DNA from 4 places in the Streptomyces sp. NPDC051218 genome. Region 1 is predicted to be linked to each of the others. Evidence: riboswitches for the same ligand, from Rfam matches in the RefSeq annotation. Region 1 holds a riboswitch; each other region holds the start of a gene.

Region 1 (3,201 bases):
TGGTCGCGGACGGCCTCGAGGAGCTTCCCGAGACCGTCTGATAAAGACTGTTACTCATACGCCGAAGGGCCTGCCCCGAAATAGGGGTGGGCCCTTCAGTGTTTTCTTTCCGCTATTCGGGCAGCAGAAATAATGCCCCGCCCAATAGCACTTCTATGCACTTCTTTGTATACGGCGCCTTTGTTAAAGGCGCAGACCCGCTGTGTTTACGGAAGGTTGCGAACCCCTCACGCCGGAGAGCTGGCGCACGAACCGCGGCCGGTGCGCGGCTGCCGTCCGCTCCGTGTGCTGCGCGGTGAGCGCACGGGCCCGCTCCGCGTCCCCGCGGGCGACCGCGTCGACTATCGCGGCGTGCTCCGCCCAGGCCTCCGCGGGGGCGGCCGACGCCTCGACCACGTACATCCAGGCGATCTTGTGCCGGAGCTGGGTGAGCAGTGCCGTGAGGCCGGGGCTGCCGGACGCCTGGGCGAGCGTCTCGTGGAACCAGCCGCCCAGGGAACGCAGATCCTCGCTCCGGCCGCGCCTCGATCGCTCCTGGCCGAGCCTGACGAGGCCGCGCAGGACCTTCAGGTGCGCCTCCGTGCGGCGCTGTGCGGCGCGGGCCGCGCCCAGCGGCTCCAGGAGCGCGCGGACCTCCAGGAGGTCGGCAGCGTCCTGTTCGGTGGGCTCGGCGACACACGCGCCCGCGTGCCGGCGCGTGACGACGAAGCCCTCGGCCTCCAGGGTGCGCAGGGCCTCACGGACGGGGACGCGGGAGACCCCGTAGCGGCGCGCGAGCAGTTCCTCGGTGAGCCGGCCGCCCCGTTCGTAGACACCGGAGACGATGTCGTCCCGGATGGCCGTGCATACCGAGTGCGCGGGAATGCGCATGACTGACCTCCGCCTTAATCCCCGCGAAACGCGGTCTGTCGACGCCTGTTCGGCGACTCTATTGCAGAGCCGCCGAATTTCCGATGGTCGGCCGAAATCCGGGGATACTTTTGGCCAACGGAGATACGGGAACGGCGAAAGCCCCGGCTCTCGACGAGCCGGGGCTTTCGGTGAATCAGGTGCGCTTCGTGCGACCGCCTTGGATCTCCGGGATCAGACGTTGACGCCGTGCGAGCGGAGGTACGAGACGGGGTCGATGTCCGTGCCGTAGTCCGCGCCGGTGCGGGCCTCGAAGTGGAGGTGCGGGCCGCTGGAGTTGCCGGTGGAGCCGGAGAGGCCGATCTGCTGGCCCGGAGTGACCGCCTGGCCGACCGTGACACCGAGGGACGACATGTGGCCGTACTGGGTGTACGTGCCGTCGTTCATCTTGATGACCACGTTGTTGCCGTAGGCGCCGCCCCAGCCGGCCTCGACGACGGTGCCGGAGCCGACCGCGTGGACCGAGGTGCCGGACGCGGCGTGGAAGTCGACGCCGGTGTGACTGCCGGAGGACCACATGGCGCCACCGGTCTGGTAACCCGTGGAGATGGACGAGCCGGTGATCGGCGACACGTAGCTGTTGAGGCGCTTGCGCTCGGCCTCGCGCGCGGCACGCTCCTTGGCCTCGCGCTCCTTCTTGGCCTTGGCCTTCGCCTCGGCCTCGGCCTTGCGCTTGGCCTCCTCGGCCTTCTTCTTGGCGGCCTCTTCGGCCTTCTTGGCCGCTGCGGCGTCGTCGGCGGCCTGCTGCTGGGCAGCGGCCTGCGCGTCGACGCTCTGGGCGAGCGAGTCGCCCACGGAGATCGCCTGGGTGAGGCCGGTGTGCTGGGGAGTCACCGCGTCGTCGGCGGCGAGCGCCGGAGCGGCCAGGCCTCCGATGACACCGGTGGTGGTGAGGGCGGCGACGCCCGCCACGTTCGCGGTCGTACGCGTGAGGCGGCTCGGGCGACGGTGCTTCCCGGTGGCACGGGTGAACGCCATGAAGCGGCTGATCCTTTCCTTCCTTCTCGCCTACCGGGTTAGCTGACGGGTTCGGAGCAGGAAGGTCTCCTACGAGTCCCTCACCTCACGGCGAGGTTCCCGATTCACCCCAAGGGACATGTGGGTCCCCGGCTCCCCTGGCTCGCGCCGTACGGGGACTCGGCGATGACTGTCCGGTGCCGCGGGCGCGGCGTACTGCATGACGAACAGCCGGACCAGACGCTAAGCGGGTCATCTTTCAAACGACAAACGGATCAGAGCTTTTGTAGCGCACGCCACAGGTCAGACACGTAACCTCCATACTAATTCGGACATATGAGGACCCCAGCAGCGTTTTCCCGCCACTGGGGTCCCGATATGTCCTGACTATCACTCAGTTCAGGCGCACCCCGCACTCACCCCGTGACCACACTCACTTCACCGATGCCGAGCGCCCTGACGGGCTCCTCGATCTGCGACGCGTCTCCCACGAGCACCGTCACCAGACGGTCCACGGGGAAGGCGCTCACCACGGCGGCGGTGGCCTCCACGGTGCCGGTCTCGGCCAACTGGCGGTACAGCTGGGCCTGGAAGTCGTCCGGCAGGTGCTGCTCGACCTGGTCGGCGAGGGTGGCCGCGACGGACGCCGCCATCTCGTACTTGAGCGGGGCGACGCCCACCAGGTTCTGCACGGCGACGTCGCGCTCGGCGTCCGTGAGGCCGTCGGCGGCGAGGGTGCGCAGGACCTTCCACAGGTCGTCGAGGGCCGGGCCGGTGGACTCGGTGTCCACGGAGCCGCTGATGGCGAGCATCGCCGCGCCGCTGCCGTCCGGAGCGGAACGCAGGACCTGGGCGAACGACCGTACGCCGTAGGTGTATCCCTTCTCCTCGCGCAGGACGCGGTCCAGGCGTGAGGTGAGGGTGCCGCCCAGGCAGTACGTGCCGAGCACCTGCGCGGGCCACACGCGGTCGTGCCGGTCCGGGCCCACGCGGCCGATGAGCAACTGCGTCTGGACGGCTCCCGGGCGGTCCACGATGACGACACGTCCGGTGTCGTCCGCGGTCACCGGGGGCACCGGACGCGGCTCGGCGGTGCCACCCGTCCAGGCGCCGATGGTGTCGGCGAGGACGGCGTCCAGGTCGACGCCGGTCAGGTCGCCCACGATCACGGCGGTCGCCGTCGCGGGACGCACGTGCTTCTCGTAGAAGGTGCGCACCGCGGCCGAGTCGATGGCCGTGACCGTCTCCTCGGTGCCCTGGCGGGGGCGCGACATGCGGGAGGTCGCCGGGAAGAGCTGCCGGGACAGCTCCTTGGCGGCGCGGCGCCCCGGGTTC
Region 2 (3,201 bases), on a different contig from region 1:
TCGGCCTCGGCAGCGCGGGCGCCGTCCTCCTGGCCCTGATCATCGCGGTGGTGACGGTAGGTCAGGCGAAGTGGTTCGGGCTCGGCAGGAAGGAGGCGGAATGAGAGACCACTCGAGGAACGACGCGAGGGTCAGGGCGGGACGCGCGCTGCGGCTCTCGCTGCTCATCGCGCTGGCGTTGCTGTTCCTGATCCCCTTCTACCTCCTCGTGCGCAACGGCCTCTCGTCCGAGAGCGACATCACATCGCCCGAGTGGACCTTCTTCCCCTCCACACTGCGGTGGGGAAACATCGAGGAACTCTTCGACGACACGTCGGTACCGTTCGCCCGCTCTCTGCTCAACTCCTCGCTCATCGCGGTCGCGACGACGCTCGGCACGCTGCTGCTGGCCTCACTCGCCGGCTACGGCCTGGCCCGCATCCCGTACCGCCACGCGAACAAGGTGTTCTACGCGATCCTCGGCACCCTGATGGTCCCGGCCTCCGTCACCTTCGTGCCGACGTTCGTCCTGGTGTCCTCGCTCGGCTGGGTGTCGACGCTGCGCGGTCTGATCGTCCCGACCCTGTTCTCCGCGTTCGCGTGCTTCATCTTCCGGCAGTACTTCCTCGGATTCCCACGGGAGTTGGAGGACGCGGCGCGTGTCGACGGGCTCGGTTACTGGCGCACGTACTGGCGGGTGGTCGTGCCCAACTCCAGGCCGGTGTTCGCGGCGGTGGGCACGATCGTCTTCATCGGCGCGTGGAACTCGTTCCTGTGGCCGCTGGTCATCGGCCAGGACCGTGACGCGTGGACGGTGCAGGTGGCTCTGTCGTCGTTCACCACATCGCAGGTGATCAGACTGCACGAACTCTTCATCGCGGCCGCCGTGTCGATCGTGCCGTTGCTCGTGGTGTTTCTCTTCTTCCAGCGGTGGATCGTGGCGGGGGTGGAACGCTCGGGCATCGACGACTGACACCACCGCATCGTGCAGGCCTGAGCCCCGGACACCTGGCGGGCCGGGGCTCAGAGCGGAAGAAGGGCGAGGGGCCGGATACGCGGCCGTGCGGCCTAGTACGGGCCGTTCACGTTGTCGATCGAGCCGTACCGGTCGGCCGCGTAGTTGCACGCGGCGGTGATGTTGGCGACCGGGTCGAAGCTGTCCAGCGAGGTGCCGGGCACGTGGTAGGCGTCGAACGTGGGCGCGATGACCTGCAGGAGCCCCTTGGACGGGGTGCCTGCGGCAGCGTTGACGTCCCAGTTGTTGGTGGCCAGCGGGTTGCCGGAGGACTCGCGCATGATGTTGCGGTGGATGCCCTCGTACGAGCCGGGGATGCCGCGCTGGGCCATGATGTCGAGCGATTCCTTGATCCACCCGTCGAGGTCGTTCGTGTACGCCTTCTTCGCCGGGGCGGAGGCGGGCTCGGCGGCGGACGCGTCCTTGCGCTCGGAGCGGTCCGCTCGCTCGGCGGGGGCCTTCTCGCCGAGGGTGAGCTTGAGGCCGGGGTGGATCAGGGCCGGGTTGCCACCGAGGGCGTCACGGTTGTCCTGGTACAGCTTCTTCCAGCCGCCGCTCAGCGAGTGCTCGCGGACGATCTTGGAGAGGGTGTCGCCCGCGGAGACGACGTAGGTCTTCGGGGCGGCGGCGGGCTTCGCGGCCGCGTCAGCCGGCGCGGCGGTGGCGGCGGTCGCGCCGAGAACCGGGAGTACGAGCACGGCCCCACCCGTGCCCGCGGCGGCGAAGCCCCGGCTGAGCGAGCTGGACTTGGGACGGCGGTGCTTACCCTTTGCAGGCATGACGAAATTCCTCTCCGTCGCCTACGAGGTGAGCTGTCGGGTTCGGACGGGAGATGTCCGGTCGCACAGCACGTGCGACTTCACCCCTAGCCGTTCCGCAATGCGGATCGGCGGCTTACCTGGGTCCCCCGCTCCTGCCGAGCGTCAGTGATTGATGGGAAGGGTTTCCGGACAGCGGCAGGATTCGGCGTTCCATCCGGATTGAGGTGACGTTAAGCGAGAAAGGCCGGACGGAACAAGGGCGGAATTCAATTAGGGAATGCGAGAGTCCCGCCCTCGCCGAGAGGGACCGCGCTCCTCCAATGATCGAATAGCCCCAACTTTCTTTGCGGAGAACGAAAGCGCGCCGATCTGTCTCCCTCGGACCCTGGGCGGTCGATGTGACCTATTCCACTGAATGGGAGAGGGGTGGGAGGGGAGTCGCGCGCGGTTTGGATCGCGCCATTTCGTGCTAGGGCTGCGCAATACGGGACAGGCTTTATTTGCGTCATTAACGGTGTGTAGAGGTAATTTATGCGGGCAAGATGGACACGGAGTGTGGGTGATGTTCTGTGCAAAAGGGGCATTTTGTTCATCGGTGGGGTCGATGAAGGTGGTGTCCCGGGCCAGGATGACTTCCTCGTCAGCCCGAGAGATGGCGCGGCAGAACAAAACCCTTTCGGTATCTGGCACTTGCAGGGAGGGCGATTGCGGCACGCGCGCGAGGAGTTCGAGGTGGTCCGCTTTCGAGGAGTTCGCTATCGGCGTTGTCGCTGAGCCAGGCGATGTGGTCTCCAAGAGCGGTCAACGGGTCCAATAAATAGGCCGGTTGTGGGTTTGCGTCCGAGGGCGTAAACGAAACCTGGGGCCGGAAGCGGGCGCGGTGCTAGATGTCGCTGTCTCCGCTGGGTAGTTCGTTGTGGCCCTCGGTCCAGTTGTTGACCCACCCGCACACCCCGCACGCGTAGCGGCCGTTGACGCCCGACACCTGGGTTCCGCACCGGCGGCAGTCCGTCGTGGTGATCTCCTGGGAGTCCAGGAATGCCATGGCCGGCGTATGGGGCCGTTCGGATGTCATGCGCTCGACCCTATCTGTGAGGTTGAGGTGGGCCTGGGGCGGTCATGATCAGGCGTGTGATGCAGGTTCCTCCGAAGCCCTGAGCGCCCTCGCTCAATGCCATTCCGAGCAGGGGAGCTGAGGCGATGACGACCTCAGTGCTGCGGGCCTATTCGCGTTACGGGGAGCCTGAGTTCGGCAGCACGCGGATCGAGTTGCGTCCCGAAGCCGCCCACGTCCCGTTGCTGTACGGGCTCGGAGTGACGCTTCCCGCGATCCAGTGGCACGTCGACGCGGCTACCGAACTCCCGCCCGGCGCAGCATGGTTGGCGTCCCGCGCGGCCTGGCCCCACGGTTGGGCTCGGAGCGACCGGCCAGGCAGGGCTTCGACA
Region 3 (3,201 bases), on a different contig from region 1:
GGCCTCGAAAGCACCGGTGGACGCACCGGACGGAACGGCGGCACGACCCGTGCTGCCGTCGTCGAGGCCGACCTCGACCTCGACCGTGGGGTTGCCTCGGGAGTCCAGGATTTCCCGGGCTACGACGACGTCGATGGACGGCACGAGCATCTCCTTCTGGGATGTGACGCGGGTACGCGAGGCGTTGGCCTCGCGGACACGAGCCTAACCGGCTCCCGGGCAACAGCCAGCCGAGCGACCGTCCTGTGGACAAACCGAGAGCGAAATGTTTACGAACGGAACAAACATACCCCGCCCCGGTGCGTACGGGGGATACGCGCACCGGGGCGGGGTGGACCCGTGGGGGCGGGGCCGGGAACAGCGGCTACTGCCTAGCTGAGGTGGAGCTGCTGGCCCGGGTAGATCATGTCGGCGTTGTCGATGATGTCGCCGTTGAGCTTGTACACCTTGTGCCAGCCGCCCTTGACGTCCTTGGCATCGGCGATCTTGGAGAGGGTGTCACCCTTCTTGACCTTGTACTCGCCGTCGCCCTTCTTGACCGTCTCGCCGGTCGGGGTCTCGACGGTCTTCTTGGACTCGGTCTTCGGAGCCTCGGCCTTGGGAGCGGCCTGCTGCGGCTGCTCGGTCTGCGGCGTGGGCTGGCTCTTGGGCTGCTCCTGGGTCTGCTGCGGGGCGCTCTCCTGCGCACCGCCACCCTCGTTGGAGGCGCTGGAGAGGCCGACGCCGCAGCTCGGCCAGGCACCCTTGCCCTGGCCCGCGAGGACCTTCTCGCCGATCTCGATCTGCTGGGCCTTGGAGGCCTTGTCGGCGGTGGGCGCGTACTTCGTGCCGCCGTACGCGGACCAGGTGGACGACGAGAACTGCAGGCCGCCCGTGTAGCCGTTGCCGGTGTTGATGGACCAGTTGCCGCCGGACTCGCACTGGGCGACGGCGTCCCACTCGGAGTTGGTCGCGGCGGAGGCCGAGCCGGCCGCCATCAGCGGGGCGGCGACGGCGACGCCGGTGACACCGGCGAGCGTGGCGACGCGAGTGGCCTTGGACGCGCGGCGGTGCTTGCCCTTGCTGGAAAACAGCATGAGTGATCCCCTCACCGACGCCTGCGAGGTGAGCTGTCGGGTTCGGGCCGATGAAGTTGCCCGGCCGCACTTCCTGAGTGCGACTTAACCCCTAGCCGTTCCCGTCCGTCTGCCCGCCTCGCTCTCGCGAGGCGTTCAACGGCCGGGCCCGGCGCAAACCTTGGGTCCCCCGCTCCTGCCTACGGCGCATGACGCGACGACTGTTCCCGAACGGCCGTTGGCAGGACTCGGCGTACCGACCGGCGGGGCCCGCTGTGGCGAGCGGTCACGACCGTAGTCATGCGATCGCCGGAATTTCAAAGACGATCAGGGCTTCTGAGACCCATGTCTCACTTGCGCCAATTGGGACAACGAGCGCAAAGCGACTCGCCAACTACCCCTACTTTTCGCCCAAATCGAGGCTCTGACCGGGCAGGATGAGATCGGGGTCGGAGCCGACCGACTGCTCGTTCTCGGCGTACAGACCGGCCCACCCGCCCTGCACGTCGTGCTCGTCGGCGATGGTCCAGAGGTTGTCTCCGGAGCGGACCGTGTACGTCCCCTCGGAGCCGTCCTCCTTGCGCTCGTCGCCACGGGAGGCGTGCCGGCCCGAGCCCTCGCGAGGGGCGTCGGCGGACGGCTTGTCGTCCGCGCTGTCGCCGCGGTGGCGGCCTTCGCCCTCGCCGGTGGAGGGGGTGGGGGCGGGCGAAGTCTCATCGTCGGGGCCGGACTTGTCCGTGTGTCCCGACTCGGGCGAGTTATCCGCCTTGCCGTCTTCGTCGTGATTCTTGTCTCGTGACGCGTCGTCGGCGGCGGGCTTCTCGGACGGCTCGGCGCTGTCCGAGGAGTCGGCCGACCCGCTCGGTGACGTACTCGGCTCGGGCGAATCGCCGGAGTCCTTCGTGTCCGACGGCTTCGACGACTCCGGCGATTCCGACGACCCGTCAGAGTAGTCGGAGCCGGAGGGGTCAGAGGGGTCCGCGGGGATCGTCGTGATCGGGGCACCCGGGTCGACGTCGGCGGCCGCACCGTCCTGGGTGAGGCCGGCGATCGGCGCGCAGCTCGGCCAGGCCTCGGGCCCCTGGTCGTCGAGGACCTTCTCGGCGACGGATATCTGCTGCGAGCGGCTGGCCTGGTCGGCGCTCGGCGCGAAGTCGAGGCCGCCGTAGTCCTCCCAGGTCTGCTGGGAGAGCTGGAGCCCTCCGTAGTAACCGTTGCCCGCGTCCGCGCTCCAGGACGCGCCGCTCTCGCACTCCGCGAGCTTGTCCCACGTGGCGGTGTCCGCCGCGCTCGCGCTGGTGGCTCCGAGCAGCGGGATGGCGATGGCCGATCCTGCGACTCCTGCCGCGACGATCAGGGCCGGGGCCTGGCGGGGGCGTCGGTGACGACCATTGCCGGAGAGCATGCGGTTGCCTTTCGCGTGACTGGAGCGACGACTGCGGCACGGGATGCCGAGTCGTCGGTGAACGTAGCGGCAGTCGAACGCTTGTCACAAGTCGATGCAGCGGAGATCACGTGAAAGTCACAGTCCTGACGGTTCGTCAGCTAAACGTCGTTCCAGGTGCCGAATCTTTGCTCTTCTGTGCGGGTGTGAACTCCACGGGCAGCGTGCGCAGTCCGCGCATGATGAGCCCGCCGCGCCACCTCAAATCACCAGGTTCTGCCGCAAGGCGCAGGTCAGGGAGGCGGCGCAGGAGCGTCGCGAGCGCGGCCTGACCCTCGAGCCTGGCGAGGGGCGCGCCGAGACAGTAATGAATGCCATGGCCGTAGCCGAGGTGTTGGTTGTCGCGGCGGGAGAGGTCCAGCGTGTCCGGCTGAGCGAATCGCTCGGGGTCGCGGTCGGCGGCGGCGAGGACGACCAGGACGGGGTCGCCGGCGGCGATGTCCTCCCCGCCGATCGTCAGCGGCTCGGTGGCGAACCGCCACGTGGCGAGTTCGACGGGACCGTCGAAGCGGAGGAGCTCTTCGAGGCCGGTCTCCAGGAGCCCGGTGTCGCCGTCCCTGAGGGAGTCCTGGAGGCGCTCGCGCTGCTCGGGGTGGGTGAGGAGGGCGTAGGTGCCGTTCCCGATGAGGTTGACGGTGGTCTCGAACCCGGCGAAGAGAAGGATGAACGCCATCGCGGCTGCCTCGTTCTCCGTGAGGTGCT
Region 4 (3,201 bases), on a different contig from region 1:
GATGCGGTGCTCGGGACCCACCTGGCTACGGGGCGGTGATAAGGCCCCGGCTAGGCTCCGGAACCATGGACGTTCTCACCCATCTCTTCGTCGGCCTGCACATCATCGGCATCGCCTCCCTCCTGGGCGGCTTCCTCACCCAGATGAAGCAGATGGGCCAAGGCACGGCCCGCTTCAGCCCCGCGATGCTGCACGGCGCGCTCACGATGCTCGTCACGGGCGTGATCCTGGTGGGCCTGAACCAGGCGGACGACAACCCCGTCAACAACATCAAGATCGGCATCAAGATGGCCGTCCTGATCGTGATCCTCGCGCTGGTCTACGTGAAGCGCGACGAGGAGAAGGTGGACAAGGGGATGTTCGGCGCCGTCGGGTTGCTGACCGTCGTGAACATCTTCATCGCGGTCCTGTGGACCTGACGCCACCGACGAGAAACGGCCCTCCACGCGCGCGTGGAGGGCCGTTTCTCGTGAGGGTGTGACGGAGCGAGGGTGTGCCGGTTACGCGGGGCGGACCACGCTGTGGATCGGCATGTAGTAGATCGACTCGACGCGGACGTTCGCACCCGGCTTCGGGGCGTGGATCATCTTGCCGTCGCCGATGTAGATCCCCACGTGGCTGATGTCGTCGTAGAAGAAGACCAGGTCACCCGGCTTGGCATCGGCGGTCTTCACGGTCGAGCCGACCTTCACCTGGTCCCACGTCGTACGCGGCAGGGAGATCCCCGCGGCCTTCCACGCGTCCTGGGTGAGCCCGGAGCAGTCGTAGGAGTCGGGGCCTGTGGCGCCCCACACGTACGGCTTGCCGATCTGGGCCTCGGCGAAGTTGATCACCTTCGCGGCCTTCGTCGCGTAACCGCTGTCCGTGTCACCGGAGCCCGCGCCGGAGCCGGTGCCCGAGCCCGTGTCCGAACCGGAGCCCGCGTCAGGGGTCTCCTTGTCCTTCTCGCGCTCCTTGGCCGCGGCCTCTTCCGCCGCCTTGCGCTTGGCCTCCGCCTCGGCCTCCTGCTTGCGGGCCAGCTCGGCGGCCTTGCGCTTGGCCTCTTCTTCCTTCTTCTTCTCGATCGCCGCGAGCCGCGCCTTCTCCTCGGCCGTCAGATCCGAGAGCAGCGTGCGCGCCTGGCCCAGCTTCTTCTGGACGGTCTTCTTGCTCGTCTTGAGCTCGTCCCGCGAGTCGCTCAGCGTCTCCAGGCTCTCGGCTGCCTTCGTACGCTGCTTCGTCGCCGAGGCCTGCTGCGTCTGGTAGTCGTCGACCGCCTTCTTCTGGCGCGCGGTCAGCCGGTCCGACAGGTGGTTCTGGGCGAAGTACCCCTGCGGGTCTTCGGCGAGCATCATCGTGGCGGTGTCGGAGACCCCGCCGGTGCGGTACTGGGCCGCGGCGAACGTGCCCAGCTCCTGGCGGGCCTCGTTCAGCTTGTCGGTGCGCTCGGCCACATCGTCGAGAAGGGTGTCGACCTTCTTGCGCTGCTTGTCGGTGCGCTCCTTGACCGAGTTGTACTTCTGGGTGGCCACACCCGCCTGCTGGTAGAGGTCGTCGACCTTCTTCTGCACCTCTTCGAGGCTGGGCTTCCCGGGCGCGGACGGTGCCGCCTGCGCGCTCTGCGACAGGAGGGCCACGGAGGTCAGGGCCGCCGTCGTGATGCCGAGGGCGGGGGCGGTGCGTAGGCCGGCAATGCGGGTCCGCGGCTTGCGGTGCGACGCCAAGGGAGGCGACTCCTTCCGTAGACCGCCTACCGGGTTAGCTGTCGGGTTCGGGCGGGTGGTTCCGGAAGGTTGCCCTACAGTCCCGTACTTCGTACGGGACCGATTCACCCCAAGTTCATCGTGGGTCCCCGGCTCCGAGGAGATCGAACTCGGCGGAGGCCACCCGTTCCCGGCGGGGTTCGCCGGTGGGAGTACGAGCAGCCCGCGGAGCACGCTAGCCAACTCGTGTGGCCCGTGTGAAGGTTGATGTTCGATATGCCCGATACGTTTTCGTTACTTTACGAAGCTCTTGACGCGCGCACGTCGTGCCGAAGCGGAGAGTTACCGTCCGCGAGCGGGGCGTAAGCGGAGTGACGTGACCGGAACCCGGGGCGGGTTGTCAGTGGGGCCGCCTAGACTCGGGAGGCGATGAGCAGCCTCTTTGATGACAGCTTCCTGGCGGACCTCCAGCCCTCGCGGGCCTCGGAGGGGGAGCCCCCGCCGCCGCCCGAGGACAGTGCGCCGGAATCCGTTCCGCATGATCTGTTCGACGGGAAGTTCGACGCGCCCGTGCCCCGGGACGCGCACTACCGCGGCGGCGCCCCCCGCCCCGTGCTGGACCCGGCCGCCCTGCTCGACGGGCTGAACGAGAACCAGCGCGCGGCCGTCGTGCACGCGGACTCCCCGCTGCTCATCGTCGCGGGCGCCGGCTCCGGCAAGACCCGGGTCCTGACGCACCGCATCGCGTATCTCCTGGCCGAGCGGCACGTGCACCCGGGACAGATCCTGGCGATCACGTTCACGAACAAGGCCGCGGGCGAGATGAAGGAGCGCGTCGAGCAGCTCGTCGGGCCGCGGGCCAACGCGATGTGGGTGTCGACGTTCCACAGCGCGTGTGTCCGCATCCTGCGCCGCGAGTCGAAGAAGCTCGGCTTCACCTCGTCCTTCTCGATCTACGACGCCGCGGACTCCAAGCGGCTGATGGCGCTGGTCTGCCGCGATCTGGACATCGACCCGAAGAAGTTCCCGCCGAAGTCCTTCAGCGCCAAGATCTCGAACCTGAAGAACGAGCTGATCGACGAGGAGGCCTTCGCCGGGCAGGCCGCCGACGGCTTCGAGAAGACGCTCGCCCAGGCGTACGCGATGTACCAGTCGCGACTGCGCGAGGCGAACGCCCTCGACTTCGACGACCTGATCATGACGACGGTCCACATGTTCCGCGCGTTCCCGGACGTCGCCGAGCACTACCGCCGCCGCTTCCGCCACGTGATGGTCGACGAGTACCAGGACACCAATCACGCCCAGTACGCCCTGGTGCGCGAGCTGGTCGGCCCCTCCGGAGGCGAGGGGGACGACCCCGCCGAGCTGTGTGTCGTGGGTGACGCGGACCAGTCGATCTACGCCTTCCGCGGCGCGACGATCCGCAACATCCTCCAGTTCGAGGAGGACTACCCGAACGCGACGACGATCCTCCTGGAGCAGAACTACCGCTCCACGCAGACGATCCTGACCGCGGCCA

What was found. A riboswitch is a leader RNA that binds a small molecule or an ion and turns the genes downstream of it on or off. The one in region 1 is predicted to bind cyclic di-AMP.
Positions count from the first base shown of each region.
Region 2: linked by a shared signal. The riboswitch ahead of ACIBCK_RS10535 (transglycosylase SLT domain-containing protein) and the one ahead of ACIBCK_RS13150 (M23 family metallopeptidase) in region 1 are both predicted to bind cyclic di-AMP.
Region 3: linked by a shared signal. The riboswitch ahead of ACIBCK_RS14085 (transglycosylase family protein) and the one ahead of ACIBCK_RS13150 (M23 family metallopeptidase) in region 1 are both predicted to bind cyclic di-AMP.
Region 4: linked by a shared signal. The riboswitch ahead of ACIBCK_RS26950 (NlpC/P60 family protein) and the one ahead of ACIBCK_RS13150 (M23 family metallopeptidase) in region 1 are both predicted to bind cyclic di-AMP.

Region 1 covers NZ_JBITEU010000003.1:487,287-490,487, forward strand. The annotation lists gene ACIBCK_RS13140 (HPr family phosphocarrier protein) at 1-41, shown strand, start outside; gene ACIBCK_RS13145 (GntR family transcriptional regulator) at 184-870, opposite strand; gene ACIBCK_RS13150 (M23 family metallopeptidase) at 1,084-1,887, opposite strand; cyclic di-AMP (ydaO/yuaA leader) riboswitch at 1,900-2,062, opposite strand; gene ACIBCK_RS13155 (pitrilysin family protein) at 2,283-3,201, opposite strand, start outside.
Region 2 covers NZ_JBITEU010000002.1:907,821-911,021, forward strand. The annotation lists gene ACIBCK_RS10525 (carbohydrate ABC transporter permease) at 1-104, shown strand, start outside; gene ACIBCK_RS10530 (carbohydrate ABC transporter permease) at 101-952, shown strand; gene ACIBCK_RS10535 (transglycosylase SLT domain-containing protein) at 1,048-1,773, opposite strand; cyclic di-AMP (ydaO/yuaA leader) riboswitch at 1,779-1,933, opposite strand; gene ACIBCK_RS10540 (hypothetical protein) at 2,639-2,830, opposite strand.
Region 3 covers NZ_JBITEU010000004.1:108,535-111,735, forward strand. The annotation lists gene eno (phosphopyruvate hydratase) at 1-144, opposite strand, end outside; gene ACIBCK_RS14085 (transglycosylase family protein) at 372-1,076, opposite strand; cyclic di-AMP (ydaO/yuaA leader) riboswitch at 1,080-1,273, opposite strand; gene ACIBCK_RS14090 (transglycosylase family protein) at 1,456-2,460, opposite strand; gene ACIBCK_RS14095 (cytochrome P450) at 2,597-3,201, opposite strand, start outside.
Region 4 covers NZ_JBITEU010000009.1:250,608-253,808, forward strand. The annotation lists gene ACIBCK_RS26945 (hypothetical protein) at 66-419, shown strand; gene ACIBCK_RS26950 (NlpC/P60 family protein) at 501-1,703, opposite strand; cyclic di-AMP (ydaO/yuaA leader) riboswitch at 1,711-1,868, opposite strand; gene pcrA (DNA helicase PcrA) at 2,112-3,201, shown strand, end outside.